Linked DNA regions of Prochlorococcus marinus str. MIT 9515. The protein of the gene in region 1 interacts with the protein of each later gene in a pairwise test. Links are inferred from orthologs where the notes say so. Each region holds a gene or a part of one and is shown on either strand. Other genes may lie near its edges. The genes, in order: ftsZ and rlmN.

What was found.
Region 2: the proteins of ftsZ (region 1) and rlmN interact in binary tests that used the Escherichia coli proteins (3 or more experiments, as listed by UniProt). The link is inferred for Prochlorococcus marinus str. MIT 9515 from one-to-one orthologs.

The regions. Positions count from the first base shown.
Region 1 is NC_008817.1:1,302,774-1,311,350, forward strand. What follows is about bases 3,863-6,684. They hold ftsZ (cell division protein FtsZ), read left to right. Parts: upstream 3,863-4,626; coding sequence 4,627-5,742; downstream 5,743-6,684. Other genes in these bases: P9515_RS07095 (cell division protein FtsQ/DivIB), read left to right, coding at 3,863-4,449; panB (3-methyl-2-oxobutanoate hydroxymethyltransferase), read left to right, coding at 5,897-6,670; hemW (radical SAM family heme chaperone HemW), read right to left, coding at 6,663-6,684. Outside these bases: P9515_RS07070 (amidohydrolase family protein), read right to left, coding at 1-553; tRNA (N6-isopentenyl adenosine(37)-C2)-methylthiotransferase MiaB, read left to right, coding at 840-2,234; P9515_RS07085 (D-alanine--D-alanine ligase family protein), read left to right, coding at 2,244-3,311; P9515_RS07090 (hypothetical protein), read left to right, coding at 3,323-3,733; more of P9515_RS07095, read left to right, coding at 3,730-3,862; more of hemW, read right to left, coding at 6,685-7,886; P9515_RS07115 (PIN/TRAM domain-containing protein), read left to right, coding at 7,984-8,577. UniProt on the Escherichia coli protein: Essential cell division protein that forms a contractile ring structure (Z ring) at the future cell division site. The regulation of the ring assembly controls the timing and the location of cell division.
Region 2 is NC_008817.1:1,446,147-1,454,742, forward strand. What follows is about bases 2,972-5,812. They hold rlmN (dual-specificity RNA methyltransferase RlmN), read right to left. Parts: upstream 4,995-5,812; coding sequence 3,948-4,994; downstream 2,972-3,947. Other genes in these bases: P9515_RS07910 (HEAT repeat domain-containing protein), read right to left, coding at 2,972-3,733; P9515_RS07920 (high light inducible protein), read right to left, coding at 5,025-5,177; P9515_RS07925 (DNA-directed RNA polymerase subunit beta'), read right to left, coding at 5,225-5,812. Outside these bases: 16S rRNA (guanine(527)-N(7))-methyltransferase RsmG, read left to right, coding at 1-680; P9515_RS07890 (aldo/keto reductase), read right to left, coding at 677-1,876; P9515_RS07895 (ferredoxin), read right to left, coding at 1,882-2,247; P9515_RS07900 (DUF1257 domain-containing protein), read right to left, coding at 2,251-2,643; P9515_RS07905 (DUF2997 domain-containing protein), read right to left, coding at 2,630-2,845; more of P9515_RS07910, read right to left, coding at 2,963-2,971; more of P9515_RS07925, read right to left, coding at 5,813-8,596.

The DNA.
Region 1 (8,577 bases):
TACCATTTTCCTTAGAAAACTTTTTTGCTAATTCCTCTCCGTTAGTGGTATCCCAAAATTCTAACGGTGATAAAGCTACAAATTGTAATTTCAACTTAGAAGAATATTTTTTTTGCAAATTAAAAAGTTCACTCCAAATATCATTTTCAAAAGCATCGCTAGTATCAATATGACTTCTTATAGCTCTATAACCATTTTTAAGGGCAAGGTTTAACGATCTTTCAGCTCTATCTAAAACTTTTTCTGTAGTTCTAGTTATATGCTCTTCTAGATTCACAGATAATGCTTCTTCATAGTTTGATTTGAAATTAGGGAATTCTTGCCAAGTGAAAGATTTGTCAAGGTGTGAATGAGTTTCAACAAATCTTGGAAATAGAATTTTTTTTGGCTTTGTATTTTCGATATTTATAGGTTTTAATTCAGAAACAATTCCCTTTTCCCAAGCAACAAAAACAGAAGCTAAATCCTCAAGATCTACATTGAGGTTATCGGTATATTCTATTTCGCAAAGGCATCTAGGAATAAGAACCTCTGAATTCCCTGAAGTATTCAAAAAGACTTTTTTTTTTAAGTTAGTTTATTTTAAAACATTAATAAAAGTTAGATAGAAATAAGAAAATAATTAAAAATTTTCTTAAAAATTTAAATAAGCATGAAATTTTACACGTAAGTTGTTAAATTTATAGATGTGAGGCGGGCGTCGCCAAGTGGTTAAGGCAGTGGCTTGTGGCGCCGCTATTCGGGGGTTCGAATCCCCTCGCTCGCCCTCAAAAATATGACCCCAAGATTATTTAACTTATAATTTTGAATTAACGAATCCCCACAAAACTTTTTGCAACGTGTTAACAAAAACAATTCAAGAAGAAAAAAAAACTCCCAAAGATGAGTCTATTGGTAGTTATTGGATTACAACATTCGGTTGTCAAATGAATAAGGCTGATTCTGAAAGGATGGCTGGCACCTTAGAAAAAATGGGATATTCAAGAGCTATTGATGAATTAAAAGCTGATTTGGTCTTGTATAACACTTGTACAATAAGAGATAGCGCTCAACAAAAAGTTTATAGTTTTTTAGGAAGGCAAATCAAAAGAAAGCATAGTTTACCAAAGTTAAAATTAGTTGTCGCCGGTTGCCTAGCTCAACAAGAGGGGGAGTCTCTTTTAAGAAGAGTTCCAGAACTAGATTTAATAATGGGGCCTCAACATGTTAATAATCTTGAAAATCTTTTAGAGAGAGTTGATTCAGGTAATCAAGTCGTTGCCACCGAAGAAACTTTTATATCTGAAGACATCACTAATGCAAGAAGAGATAGCACAATTTGTGGTTGGGTGAATATCATTTATGGTTGCAATGAAAGATGTTCTTATTGTGTCGTCCCCTCTGTTAGAGGGAAAGAACAGTCAAGATATCCAAAGGCAATTAAAAGTGAAATACAAACTTTAGCCCAAAATAATTATAAGGAAATTACTCTTTTAGGTCAGAATATTGATGCCTATGGAAGAGATCTTCCTGTCACAACAAAAGAAGGGAGGAAAGAAAATACCCTTACTGATCTCCTTTATTTTATTCATGATGTAGATGGAATTAGAAGAATAAGATTTTCTACTAGTCATCCAAAATATTTTTCAAAAAGACTTATAAAAGCTTGTTATGAATTAGATAAAGTTTGTGAGCATTTTCATATTCCTTTCCAAAGTGGAAATGATGAAATCCTGAGATTAATGGCAAGAGGTTACACAATCGATAAATATAAAAAAATAATTGAAAATATAAGATCATTAATGCCAAATGCATCAATTACTGCAGATGCAATAGTTGCTTTCCCCGGTGAAACAGAAAAACAATATCAAGATACGTTAAGGTTGATATCCGACGTTGGTTTTGATCAAGTGATGACCGCGGCATATTCTCCTAGACCAAATACTCCAGCAGCGATCTGGAATAATCAAATTGCTGAAGAAGTTAAAAAAGAAAGATTAAAAGAAATTAACGAATTAGTTGAAGCAACCTCAAGGAAAAGAAATCAAAGATATCTAAATAATACTGAAAGTGTTTTGATAGAAGGTTTGAATCCAAAAAACTCCATGCAAATGATGGGTAGGACAAGAACTAACAGACTTACTTTTGTAGAAATCCCCGAAAACATTGAATTTAATTATTCTTTTGGAGATGAACTAAATGTCAAAATAACGGAAGCGAGATCTTTTTCTTTAAGCGGTCAAATTTATAAGTAATCTTTCCAAATGGTAAGAAACGAAAAAAAATGTATCGGAATAATATTTGGGGGCACTTCAAATGAACATTATGTATCAATATCTTCCGCCAAAACAGTTTTTAAAGCTCTAATTTCAAGAACAAATAAAGAACTATTCAGGATTAAAGCTTTTTACATAAATAAACATGGAGTTTGGATTGATAGCGATTTATCTCTAGAAATACTTAGAGAAAATAGTGGAAATAATATCTTCGAAAAATATCAAGAATTGCCTAACAGAAAAATAAACTTTCTCAACAATCTTGAATTCCAAAATATTGATATTTGGTTTCCTTTATTACATGGTTGCAACGGAGAAGATGGGGCTATTCATGGATTACTAAAATTCACCCAAAAACCTTTGATTGGATGTGGAATTTCAGGTTCTGCTATTGGAATGGATAAAATATTGATGAAACAAATATTTTCAAATTTGTCAATTCCACAAGTGAATTTTTTAGCCATCCAAAATTATGATCTAAGTGATGATAATGTTAAAGATAATTTATCTGTTGAAATAATTGAGAAATTAAATTTACCAGTTTTTGTAAAACCTGCGAATTCAGGATCATCTCTTGGCATTTCTAAAGCTAAAAATAAATCAGAAATAATTAAAGCTTTACAAAAGGCTTGGGAAATAGATTCAAGAATTGTTATCGAAGAGGGATTGAATGTTAGAGAACTTGAATGTGGAATAATTGGCAATCTAAAACTTTCTACATCAAAAATTGGGGAAGTTTCCTATTCATCAGATTGGTACGATTATGATTCAAAATACTCTACGGATAATAAAATAATTATTCCAGCTGATATTGATTCTCAAATCTCTGAACAAATTAAAGATCTAGCTATTCGAAGTTGTAGAGCATTAAATATTTATGGTTTTGCAAGGGTAGATTTCTTTTTAGAAAAAATTTCAAGGAAAATCTTCTTAAATGAAATAAATACCATCCCTGGCTTTACTAGCAAAAGTATGTTTCCAATGCTTTGGAAGGCCTCAGGTTTAAATATTGATCAACTTGTAGCTAAACTGATTGATATATCCTTAGATTCATAGAATAAAGTCAAATGCTGCATGGACTACTTTGGTTACCATTACTTTTAATCTTCGTTCTATTAACTGCTCTTGGTTGGCTGGAAAGAAGAAGACAAAATCTTTTTAGAAATTGGGCTAATGGTTCTGAAATATGCAAATTAGATAGTTCTGGTGCCGCCTTTTTAAAAGATGGCGAATTAAAATGGAGTGCATTTGAAGCTGGAACATTTGAAGAGAAAGATAGCTTCACAATAAAAAAACTTGAATTAGTAGAATTAATGGCACTTACTTCAGGTGAAGCCCCTTTAACCAATGAATCACAAGGTAAATGTAGACTTAGGCTTGTAGGGGATGGGAAAGAGATGGATGTTCCTTTCTCAGATGCAGAGAGAGCTAGAGAATGGATGGAACAATTAATGGAAAAAGCTAGATGTGATTTGTGAACAAAAAAAAAAAAAAAAGAGGGACTTTTTTGTTGGTTACCTTTTTTTTCCTAACAACATACCTAAATACTAAAACTTTTCAAAAAGTTTATCCGCAAGATATTTTAATTTTTGGTAGCGATTTTTTCTCTAAGAACGATATCCTTAATAATTCATCCCTAAAGTTGCCAACCCCATTGATATTTGTCAAAACTATATTTACGGAAAAAGAGTTGAAAAGGAATTTATCTCTTGAGAATGTTTCAGTTTCGAGGCAGATATTTCCTTTTGGTTTGAAAATCCTAATTCAAACTAGAACGCCAATAGCTTATGGGGATAAAATTTTAAAAGGAGAAAAAATAAATGGTTTTATTGATAAAGAAGGTTTTTTTATAGATGAAAAACATTCAGATAAAGAAAGTATTAAAAAATTGTCCGTTAAAGTTTTCGGTTGGAAAGAAAATTTTAAAGAGATATTATCAAAAATTTTTTATTTTCAAAAAAACAATAATGTTGAATTCGTTACGATAGAGTTTTCTCCGAATGGATTTTTAACTTTAGAAGAAAAAACCTTAAAAACGATACTATTAGGCATTGAACCAAAAAGAATCGAAACTCAATTGCAAATAATCGAAGATATCAAAAATCAAATAAAAGATACTAAAGTTTTAAAAAAAATAGATAATATCGATCTTACTGATCCACATAATCCAAAAATTAAAGTGTTCAAACCCTAATAATTGAAAACAAATTTTAAAAAAGTTTTTTTGATTACTACAGTATTTATAAGGGTTCTACTTATTAACTCAAAAATTTAATAAGTTAATATTTAAGGATTTTCGTCAAGAAAATCCAACATATTTACTTAGTGAGTTCATAATGCACCCAATACTAGTATTTGATTTTATTTAGAGATGAGCTTCGGAAACAATCCAAACTTTGATCAATCAAAAGACATCCTTCCAAGTCAAAGTGCCAAAATTGAAGTCATTGGTGTTGGGGGTGGTGGAAGTAATGCTGTAAACAGGATGATTGATACTGATCTTGAAGGCGTTTCTTTCAGAGTTCTGAATACTGATGCCCAAGCATTATTACAGTCTTCTGCTGAAAAAAGAGTACAACTTGGTCAAAACTTGACAAGAGGATTGGGAGCAGGTGGAAATCCAAGCATTGGTCAAAAAGCCGCCGAAGAGTCTAAGGATGAACTTCAACAAGCTTTGGAAGGTTCTGACTTAGTTTTTATTGCTGCAGGCATGGGAGGAGGTACTGGTACAGGTGCAGCTCCAGTTGTTGCTGAGGTTGCAAAACAAAGTGGTGCCTTAACTGTAGGAATAGTTACAAAGCCGTTTTCTTTTGAAGGCAAAAGGAGAATGAGGCAAGCAGAAGAAGGTATTGCAAGACTAGCTGAAAATGTTGACACACTGATTGTTATTCCAAATGATCGATTAAAAGAAGTTACGGGAGGTGCTTCGATTCAAGAAGCCTTCAGAAACGCTGATGATGTTTTAAGAATGGGTGTTAAAGGCATTAGTGAAATAATCACTTGCCCAGGTGAAGTTAATGTTGATTTTGCTGATGTTCGATCTGTAATGACTGAAGCTGGGACAGCTCTTCTAGGTATGGGTATTGGTTCGGGGAGATCTAGAGCGCTAGAAGCAGCCCAAGCGGCGATGAATAGCCCATTACTAGAGGCAGGAAGAATTGATGGGGCCAAAGGTTGTGTTATTAACATCACTGGAGGTAAAGATTTAACTCTTGACGATGTAACCGCAGTTGGAGAAGTTATAAGTGATGTAGTAGCTCAAGATGCAAATATAATCGTAGGTACAGCTGTTGATGAATCAATGGAAGGGGAGGTACAAGTAACTGTTATTGCAACAGGTTTCGAAACCAACCAACCATTAAAGCAACAAAGTTTAAAAAACAGATTATCTAATCAACCTTTTTATAATGTTTCCGATAATAAAGACACAGGAGCCAATATCCCAGAATTTTTAAGATTAAGGCAGAATAAAAAAAATATCGAATAATCGTTAGATTGGAGTGACTCGGTTATCTCGCCTGCCTCAAGCATCCCTTGTGGCTGCTACCTTCCGATCCTGACCAGGTTTGGGTGTTAAAACCGCGAAAGGCCGAGTCAAAATTATACTAGCAATTTTTGATAAAAAAAGATACATAACTCTTATGTTGCCATCAGAACTCGTTAAATATAAAAAAAATTCTCAAAAAATCATTGCATTAACTGCTTGGGACTCCATATCAGGTTCTCTAGCTGAGCAATCAGGAGCAGATATTGTTCTAGTAGGAGACTCTTTAGCAATGGTGTGTTTAGGATACAAATCCACATTACCAGTAACTTTAGAGAATATGATTTATCACACAAATGCAGTTTCAAGAGGGTTCAGCAGAGAAATAGAAGAACATTCCTTATTAGTTTGTGATATGCCTTTTCTAACTTATCAATGCGGAGAAGATAAGGCAGTGGAATATGCCGGGAAAATAATTAAGAACACCTATGCAAAGGCAGTAAAAATTGAAGGTGCTGAACCAGAGGTCCAAACTGTTATTTCAAGGCTAATAAGAATGGGGATTCCTGTCATGGGGCATTTAGGACTTACACCACAGAGTTATTTAAATCTAGGATTAAAAAAACAAGGGCTCAAGAAAGAAAGTTACGAAAAAATCAAAAGAGATGCTTTATCACTAGAAAAATTGGGATGCTTTTCTATAGTTTTGGAGCATATTCCGGAATTACTTGCTAAAGAAATTCAAACCGATTTAGAAATACCGACAATAGGAATAGGTGCAGGCGTCTTTTGTGATGGTCAGGTAAGAGTTACGGCTGATTTATTAGGCCTAAGTGATAAGCAGCCTCCATTTTGTAAACCAATTGTTGATGGGAAAAAATATTTTGGTGAAAAACTTAAAGAGTGGGTAACTTCTGAAAGGCTTAGTTAACTTTGTCCCACCATCTAAACATTGAGACAAGAATTTGATTGCTTAATTCCATACCTTTTGGATCACTCAAAAAAAATCTATTACCTCTTTTAATTAGAAGACCACTTTCTAAGAATCTTTCCCATTCTTTTAATAATTTTTTTAAAGCTATTTCAGACTTTTTTTTATCCCAATTGTGTTCGTTTATCAATTTATAAATATTCACACCCTCTTTAAGTCTCATTCCTAACATGATTTTCTCATCTAATTCTTTATAAATATTTTCTTTATTTTCTAGAGAAGTCTCTAATTTAATTTCGCATTGCTCAGCTACCCACTTTTTATAGTCTTTACTAATTCTTGGTCTTGTAAACTTTTCCCCCCAAGGAGAACTTGTAGAGCCTTGTCCAAAACTCCACCATCCTAGACCAGTCCAATAAACTCTATTATGCCTTGATTGATGACCAGGGAGAGCATAATTAGAAATTTCATATCTTGAATAACCTGATGCTTTTAAAATAAAATGTGTCAGTTCACTATTTTTAAAAGATTCATCATCATTCGGTAATGATAGTTTGCCTAAATCAACTAATTTTTTAAAAACTGTTCCATTTTCAATACTTAAATCATAAATTGATATGTGTGGAGGGCAGAACTTTAACGATTTTTCTAAATCTTCTTGCCATTCTTTAAAACCACTACTTGGTAAATTTTGAATCAGATCTAAACTCCAACTTTTTATGAGACCATAATCATGTGCTCTCTTTAGCCAAGAACAAGATTTTTCAACATCTTCACCACAATGTCTTCTTCCCGCTTGATCAAGTATCTGATTATTAAAACTTTGAGCACCAAGACTAAATCTATTAATTCCGGCTTTTATAAAGCCATGAAGATCACCTTCATTAAAACTAGCTGGATCAACTTCCATTGTAATTTCAGCACCATAGTCAATTCTGTAATTCTCCTTAAAAAGATTTATTAAATGTTCGATCTGAATAGGATCTAAAATTGAAGGAGTTCCTCCACCAAAATAAATTGTTGAAAGAGGAGTTTTATGTTTGATTGACAATATTTCTTTATCTAAATAGGTCAAATATTCTTTTACAGTATTACTTCCATAGCCATTTAAACTTTCAATATTGTTACCTAGAGGTACAACTGCAAAATCACAGTAGAAGCATCTTCTATGGCAAAAAGGTATATGTACGTAAGCACTTCTTGGAAACTTATTCATAATATAAATAAATTTTTAGGCTAAAAAAAATCTAGTTAGGGGTTTAAAAAATAAAATATTTATTTACTCAATTAATAAACCCTAGTAGATTGTATATATGACAGATATTTTAGTACTAATTTTATTTGTATTGTCTGGAGCAGCATCTGGATGGCTTGGGGTTGATCTTTTACCAGTAGACATACTTAAACAAGTCTCAAATATTGAAGGTTTTAGGGTTGTACTAGCAATTATAGGATTTTTTGTTGGATTAGCAGCAGGCTTCGTATTCCTGCAGCTTAGAAAGACATTTCTTGATCAAATACGCACAATGCCCACTGATCTACTCATCAGTAGATCAGTAGGGTTAATTTTAGGATTACTTGTTGCTAATTTACTACTAGCGCCAATATTGTTAATTCCATTTCCAAGAGAAGTATTTTTTGCAAAACCATTAGCAGCTATTCTTAGTAATTTTTTCTTTGGGGCACTTGGTTATAAATTAGCTGATACACATGGAAGAACACTTTTAAGATTGTTTAACCCAAATAATACTGATGCATATCTAGTTAATGAAGGTATACTTCCAGCCGCAAGCCCAAAGATTCTTGATACAAGTGTAATTATAGATGGAAGAATTAATGGTTTATTGAGCTGCGGCTTACTTGAGGGACAATTAATTGTCGCTCAAAGTGTAATTGACGAGCTACAA
Region 2 (8,596 bases), 140 kb from region 1 along the record:
TAACGGGAGAGGAAATAATGATGTTTCAAGAATTACGGATAAGAATTCAAGAATTAAATTATAAAACCAACTTAACTAGGTTAATCGAAGGAGATGATTATTGGATTTCTCAAGTATATGACAGTCTTTGGACATTTAAAGAAAATTCAAAAAAAATTTTTGATAATAAAAAATTTATTGATATTGGATCAGGTTGTGGTTTCCCAGGATTTGCCTATGCAATAACACATCCCAATTCAGAGATATATTTAGTAGATTCCTCCAAAAAAAAAACAGATTCACTAAAAGAAATTATCAAAAGAATGAATTTCAAAAATAATATATTTGTAATAAATGATCGTATTGAAAACGTTGGGCGTCAATCTTCATTCAAAAAGAGTTTTAATATTGCAACCGCAAGAGCAGTGAGTAATCCTTCAACAGTTGCAGAATATATATTGCCTATGTTGGAACAGAATGGATTAGGTATTTTATATTGTGGGAAGTGGAGAAATGAAGATAATAAAAATTTAGAAAATACATTAAATGTTTTAGAAGGAAAAATAATGGAAATCAAAAGTAAATCTCTTCCTAAAGAAAAGGGCATCCGTAATGTTATCTTTATTAAGCCAAAGGCATCTTGTCCTGATATTTTCCCTAGAAGTATTGGGAAGGCTGAAAAATATCCCCTAAAAGGTTAATTTTTTGATAATCTCGTTAATGATTTTTTTCCAAATTTTTCTTTTAGGACTCTTAATTTCTTTATGACCTCTTTGGGTTTCATATGCCTTTCTAAAACTTTTAATAATTGACTTTCACATATATCAACATCTAATAAATTTGCATTATTACCTGGGAACCAATGGCTACCATTACCAAGTAATTGGTATCTAGATTTTGCAAAATCTTCTAAATCAAAGGAGTCTATTAAATTCGAGAGCCAGAGAAGAACAGGGATATTTATTCCTCCAGGTGTATTTTGCCAATTTGGTAAATCTTTATTCCAACTTTCATACCACTCTAGACCTAACGAATTTATTGATTCCTCTTTTAATCTATTCAATATTTTAGGAATATAATAATCAGTTTCTGACAATAACGAAACTGCCTCTAAATGTAAATCAAAGTCTTTCTCTTTTGCGATCCCAACACTTATTGTATGAACATTTTTATTTCTTAAGCAAAAAAGATTATTAAATACTATTGGATGTAGAGGGCTACAAAGTTCTAACATTTTTGTTGATGGAGTGTGAAGATGTCCACCTTTATCTGTAGGACTTATTATGAAAACCCCAAGATCATATTTACGAGCTAAATCAATTACTTTAGTATTGGTTTGATTAATGAAATACCAATGCAAATTAACGTAATCAAAAAAATTTGTTGATATGGTTTTTTCTATAAGAGATGATTCTCCATGAGTCGAAAATCCTATATTTCCAATTAAATTTTCTTTTTGGAAATTTTTTAAAATATCAATACAGCCTCCATCTTTTATGGCGTGATGAAGATGTTCAGGTGTATTGATTCCATGTATTGCTAATAAATCAATTTTCTTTACTTGCAAATTTTCAAAGCTTTTCAAAAGTTCTGCTTCGAATAATTTCGGATCACGATTAGGAGGGATTTTTGTTTGAATGATTTTTGGTATTTTTTTAATACTTTTTAAACCCATACCTAATTGAATTTCAGAAGTCCCATAATATTTAGCTGTCTCTATGTGATTAAAACCGAAGTTATTTGCAATATTCAAAATATTTTCAACTTTATTCTGTTCTTTTCTTGAAATTTCTGAAAATTTTAAGTCATCCCAACTTTTTTGAAATCTCATACCTCCTAATGACAAAACAGGCATTTTCAGATTAGTTCTACCAAATCTGCGACAAGGCAACTCCATTAAAATTAATGCTTATTCACTCTTGGTGGTTTTCCTAGTGATTGAAACATATCCCTATCAAGATTACTTTCTAGATCATCTAAATCCTCAAATTTAACCCAATGAATACAATCCACAGGACAGGTGTCAATAGCCTCTTGAACCGTTTCAAGATTATCTCCATCCTGTCTTATTGCTCTGCTCCGTCCATAATCTTCATCAACTATAAAAGTATTGTTTGCAACATGCACACAGTATTGACAACCGATACATCTACTTTCATCAACCCATACAGCTTTTTCTATTAACTTTCCACCTAGAACAGGTTCATAACCTGTTAATTCATCAACCTCATTAAGAATTTCATTTTCGAAACAAGGATCAGTATCCAATGATTAGCTTTCCCACTTAGTAAGAACCAATTCAATAGATCCATCATTTTTATTTTTTTGCTCAACTATTTGGTATCCATCATCTTCTGTTTTAGAAATAATTGTATGATAAGCATACATTTGAGTAACTTTTGATATGAACCTCTCAACAGGTATGTTAAATTTCCAGAGGTCAAGATCAGTTACTAATTCGTAGGCATTAGAATTGTTATCCCATTTAAATCCAACCTTTGTATCCTCAGGAAGATCCATACTGATATCAACCGCCGTAAATTGACCGTTATAACCTTTTACAAACTTTTCTTCTTTATTAATCTCATAACCCAATTGAGTTATAGCCTTTATCAAAGGTTCTGCTTCTCTAAGTTGAGTTTTAATAGTACTAAAATGGGACATTAGATTCTTTATTAAGTTGTTGTAATTTTTTGCTTTGGTTAGTGATAAATGCTTCTGAAGTTTTGTTCTTAACTTTCACCTCGCCAAGAGCATTTTCTAGATTCTTTGTAGCATCGTTACATGCTTCCCCTTGAAAACCTTCAACAGTTTCTTCAACCCTTCCGTTTTGATGGATTTTAAATCTTAATGTTCTTTGAGGCATTTAATTAGAGCACTAAGTACTATTACTGTGTATAGAATAACCAAAAATTTTAGTTTCAGTTGTTTAAATTAACTAAATTTTAATTTTTATATTGATTGTCTAATAAATGTCAGAGATTTAATTGTAAAATCCTTGCATTCCCATTGAATCTAAAGCAGTTTTAGCTTCCTCCATCACTGAAGGCTCTTTGTCAAAAAGTGCAATTTTTGTACATTCATCAACAAATTCCTCCTGCAATATATCCTCCAACTTTTCGAACAACCTACATAACGACCATATACAGTTGCTTCTAACAACAGGCTCATTATCTATTTTTAAGCTTATTAAAAGTTGCTCAGCCGCCAATTGAGCATTCGAGGATGAGGTACTTCCAATTTCAGCTAGCGAACTAGATGACCATAATCTTACTGAAGCCACATCATTTTTTAATGAATTTATCAATGGCTTCAAAACAATTTGATTATCATAATTAGCTAAACTCCAAGCAGTAGCTCTTCTTACATATGCATTGTCATCGTTTTCTAATAGGCTGACTAATTTTTCAACTGCGCTAGGAAATGGATTTCTACCCAATGCATATACAGCACTCATTCTTTCTACTGGGCAAGGTTGATCTAGTAAAGGCAGTAAAAGAGAAAAAGATCTTTTATCTCTATATTCACAAAATATTCTTAAGCCTTGTATTCTTTGCTCTCTGTCACCCTTGAGCATTTTTAAGGCTTGATCACACTCTAAATTTTTATTTAAAGCTCCTCTTGAGAAACCATCCTTATCAATTTGTTCTAAAGGATCAATTTCAAGCTCTACAGATAATTCTTTAGCTAAAACATCAGGATCTATCGCTATTTCTGCTAAGCTTTCATTCTGAATATCCTTTCTTTTTGTCATTTTCAAGTGAAAATAAAGATTAATTAATCGGAGCAGGTAACATCATATCTCCAGGAAGCCAAATTCTTGCACTGACTGCAAAAAAAGCTATCCCAAAAAGGCTAACAATTGCAAAAGGTAACAGTTTAGTTCTTATGAAACCCAATTAAAAAAAAACAATTAAGTCAATAATAACGTGTTTGAGTGGAATTTAATAAAAAGTTTTTAAAAATGATTATTTTATTTTGGCATTTTGTCTTAACTGACCACATGCCGCATTTCTGTCTGAGCCTCTACTTTTTCGAAGACTGACATTAATCCCATTATTAGAAAGTCTGTTTTGAAAGAGTTGAGCATTCTTTGAAGGGGTTTGCTTAAATTCAACTTCCTCAATCTGATTATATTGAATCAAATTGACATGGCATTGAAAACCTTTTATTAGATTACTTAATTCATCAGCGTGCTCTAATTTATCATTGACCCCATGAAGCATTAAGTATTCGAAACTAACTCTTCTACCAGTCTTTTTTACAAATTCTCTGCAATCATCAATAATATATTTAATGTGATAATTCTTTGCGCTAGGTATTATAGTTTCTCTTGTTTTTTGATTTGAAGCATGCAAACTTATTGCAAGCGTAAACTGACATTTACCCAATACTTGAAAAGACATTTCTGATAGTTTTCTGATCATGTTTGGAATAGCAACTGTGCTTACTGTGATCCTTCGCTGACTAACATCAAAATCCTCATTTATTGATCTAATTGAAAAAAGTAACTCATCAATATTCAATAAAGGTTCACCCATTCCCATAAAAACAATATTAGTTACTTTCTGATTCATTTCATTTTCAATAAATAAAATTTGGTCAAGTATTTCACTTGCTTTTAAAGATCTTTTTAATCCTTCTTTACCAGTAGCACAGAATTTGCAATCCATTGGGCACCCCACTTGACTTGAAAGACATGCGGTTAATCTTTTCTCAGTAGGGATGCCAACGCACTCTACACTCTCATTATCTCTAGTATTCAATAACAACTTTAAGGTTCCATCATTTGCTAAATACTTTTCTTTTAAAATTAATTCCCCAAATATAAAACCTTCCTTTTTTAATTGGTTTCTAAAATTTAATGGCAAGACATTGATTTCATCAATACTTTTAGACCTGTTTTTGTAGTTGTAAAGCCAACTATAAATTTGACGCCCTCTAAACGCAGCTTGTCCATAATTTAAAGCTACATTTTCTAAATCCTTTACACTGCATCCTAGAAGGTTTTTCAAGTTACCCTTAACCCTTATTATTTGGAAAAATTACCATAGTAATAATCCATGTTTCAAGAAAAATTCAGTCAGAATTAGAGCAATAAATCCAATCATCGCCATCCTTCCGTTAAGCCTCTCATTATAAAAATGAAATCCGTAACGAGGCAATTTTCTTTTAGGAACAATGTCAGGCTTAATCATTAATAAATGTTTAAAATAGAATTCTAGTAACTTATGATGAAAATAGTTTATTCATCAGAAAGAAGTCCCTCCTCTTGTAACCCTTCCAAAGCTGCTGGATCGGGTAATTGGTCTTCAGAAAATTGATTTTCAGCATTAGGCCTTGCAAAAGCAGCAAAATTACTTGAGGAAGGATCAATTCCATGTCTATTCCTAGTAGTTTCTAAATCTTCATCACTTGGATCATCAAGAATAGCAGTAGAACTTACTGTAGGGGATTGAGGCATGTCAACTGTATAATCTGGTCTTAAATTCTGGGCTCGTCTATATCCACCAGATTCTTCTGCGAGAATATCGGGATGAGGCCCTGCTTCTGAAGCTAATTCTTCAACAAACCCACTAAAACCTGTACCAGCAGGGATGAGTCTTCCAATAATGACATTCTCTTTTAAACCTCTAAGCCAGTCTGATTTACCTTCGATGGCAGCTTCAGTAAGAACTCTGGTTGTTTCTTGGAAAGATGCTGCTGAAATAAAACTATCTGTATTAAGGGAAGCTTTAGTAATACCTAATAAAACGGGAGTAAACTCTGCTGGTGCTCCTCCAGTAATAGACATTGCTTGATTTGTGTCTTCAACTTGTCTTAGTTCTATTAATTCCCCTGGAAGAAGAGTAGTATCTCCTGCATCTTCAATACGAACTTTACTGGTCATTTGTCTTACTATCACTTCGATATGTTTATCATCAATCGCTACTCCCTGAGACTTATAAACATTCTGGACCTCGTTTACCATCCTTCTTTGTAATTTTGATATTGATTCTCTAGCTGCATCCATTAAAGGTTTTTGATCTTTTATATCTGTAAATAAACAATCAAGTAACTCATGAGGATTAATTGGACCATCTGTTAACAATTCTCCCCCTTTCACTTGTTGGCCATCACTTACCATAATATTTTGTCCTATTAAAAGTTGATACTCGTTAATAGAATCATCTCTTTCTATAACTGATAAAGATACTGATTCATCATCATTTCCTTCTTTGATTTGTACAACTCCAGATCTTTTACATAAAGTTGATGAATCTCTTGGTCTCCTCGCCTCTAACAATTCTTCAATTCGAGGTAAGCCCTGAACAATATCTCCTGTTTTCTGTCTTTCAAAAACTAGTAATGCTAAGCCATCTCCTCGAAGAACTAAATCTCCATCTTTTACATGCAAAACAGAATCAGGAGAAACCATATATGGTCTTCCAAGTCGCAAGGTTACACATTTACTAGAAACTTCTTCTATTTCTCCACATGAAGTAGCTTTTTCTCCTTCACTGATTGAATCTCCATCCACAACACGATCACCAACTTTAACAAGCGCTTTACCTGTGATATTAATTTTTATTTTATCTTCTTCTCTCTCAACAATTAGTCGTCTAATGGGTTCGTTCTCAACCAGATCGGGTAATTGAACTATTCCTTTCTCTTTACAAAGAATTTGAGTAGTAGCAATAACATCTCCAGCTTTAACTTGCTGATTATTCTTCACTTGTAATTCAGTATGTGTTGAACCATGACTAGAATCGGATATGGTATCCCTCCTCACCAAAATTGATTCCAAAATAACTAAATTTAATCTATTTATTGAGTCATTACTTTTATCTTTAATTGTCTCAACATCAATGGTCATCTGGGGTGTAGCATCAAAGCTTTCTAAACTCAAATGGGTTTTTAGAAGTTCTACACCTTCAACAGATTTTATTAATTCACCATCTTTATAAGAGAGCCTTTGAATAGCTTTCAATCCAAGTGATGGTCCTTTTTCCTGCTTTACATGGGTTAATTCTGGCAATTCAGCCTCATCAGGAATATTAAATTCTTCTACAGTTCTTAAGAGTAAACCTTTACTTTTTGATGTTTCTAATTTTTGAACAAACAGAATTTCATTATTATCGACTCCATCAATAATTTTCTCACCAGGATTAACTAATTGTCCTTCTTCAGTAAATCGATTTAAAACCTCTTCATCTTCACACTCATGAAAAGAACCATTTCTAACAGTAATTTCTCGCAAAATATCATTTTTTTGAGTTACTGTGACAATCCCTGAGGTTTGACTAAATATATCTTTAACTACTTCTGTTCCTGCCTCTATCCATGCCATATCCTCTGTCATAAGCAATGATATATCTTTATTTATTTCATGAGTCTCTTGAGGAATCCAAAGCAATGTTCCACCTTGACTAACTTCGAAACCATTTTTAGATGATCTTGCTTTTTTAACACTTAAACCAGGTGCATATTTAACCAATCCTCCAGTTTTAGTTCTAAATCTTTCATCAGCTAAATCAGCAATGACTTCACCGCTACTAATTTTGCTCCCGGGTGAAGTATTTAATCGATAAATAGTTCCATCATTAGACTCTAAATGAAATATTTCCCCAGAATGAGTGGATTCTTCAATCAAGTTAAAATTACTTAATAGCATTGAAGTTGTTACAATCTGAACTTCTCGAGAATCTCCTACTGATTCCCTTAAACGCACTTCTCCACCAAACTCGCTGTATTGGCTCGCCTCGGCTAAAACAGTTCCCTGTTCTACATTTTTTTCTGTTGAAATAACAGGTTTAGCATTGGGAGGTAAATTATAAACGTCTCCAGCCAAAACCCATAGTCTGCCTAATCTTTGAGCTTTTAGAGTGATATTACCTTGCCTATCTGTAACTTCCTTTGGTTGAAGGACTTTGTCATACCTTACTTGTCCAGCTAAATCACAAATAACATCTTTGGTGGCTTTTTCGACACTTTTCTTTACGGCTCCTGAAGTAATTTGTGCGACAGTTATATCTGAATCAATTTCCTGACCATCATCTACAAATAAAAGAGATCCACTTGTTACTTCAATTTTTTGAGCTTTGTTAGAGTTATTCCCCGATGGAATTATCTTTAGTAAAAAATCTACTTCAGCTTGTTTAGCTTCAACTCCATGCGGGGTTCTATATCCTCTGATCTTCGCCTTTGAACTAAATTCAACTTTACCTTTAATTTTAGATCTTACAACTCCACTTTCTGCTGTAGATACCCCGCCAGTATGGAAGGTTCTCATGGTTAATTGGGTTCCAGGTTCTCCAATTGATTGAGCAGCAATAATCCCTACAGCTTCTCCTAAATCGACTAAATGATTATGAGCTAAAGCCCATCCATAACATTTTCTGCAAACTGAACGATTAGCCTCGCAAGTTAATGGAGATCTAATATTTACTGTTGAGATTAATGATGTCTCTATAGTTTTAGATAAAGAAGGGTCAATTGCAGTGTTTTTTGGAATAATTAAGTTGTCTTCAGAGTCCAAAACATCTTCGGCAGAAAGTCTTCCTATAAGCCTTGATCCGAATTTACCGTCTTCAGCTTCTATTACAATTGATCTTTCTGTACCGCAATCCTCTTCTCT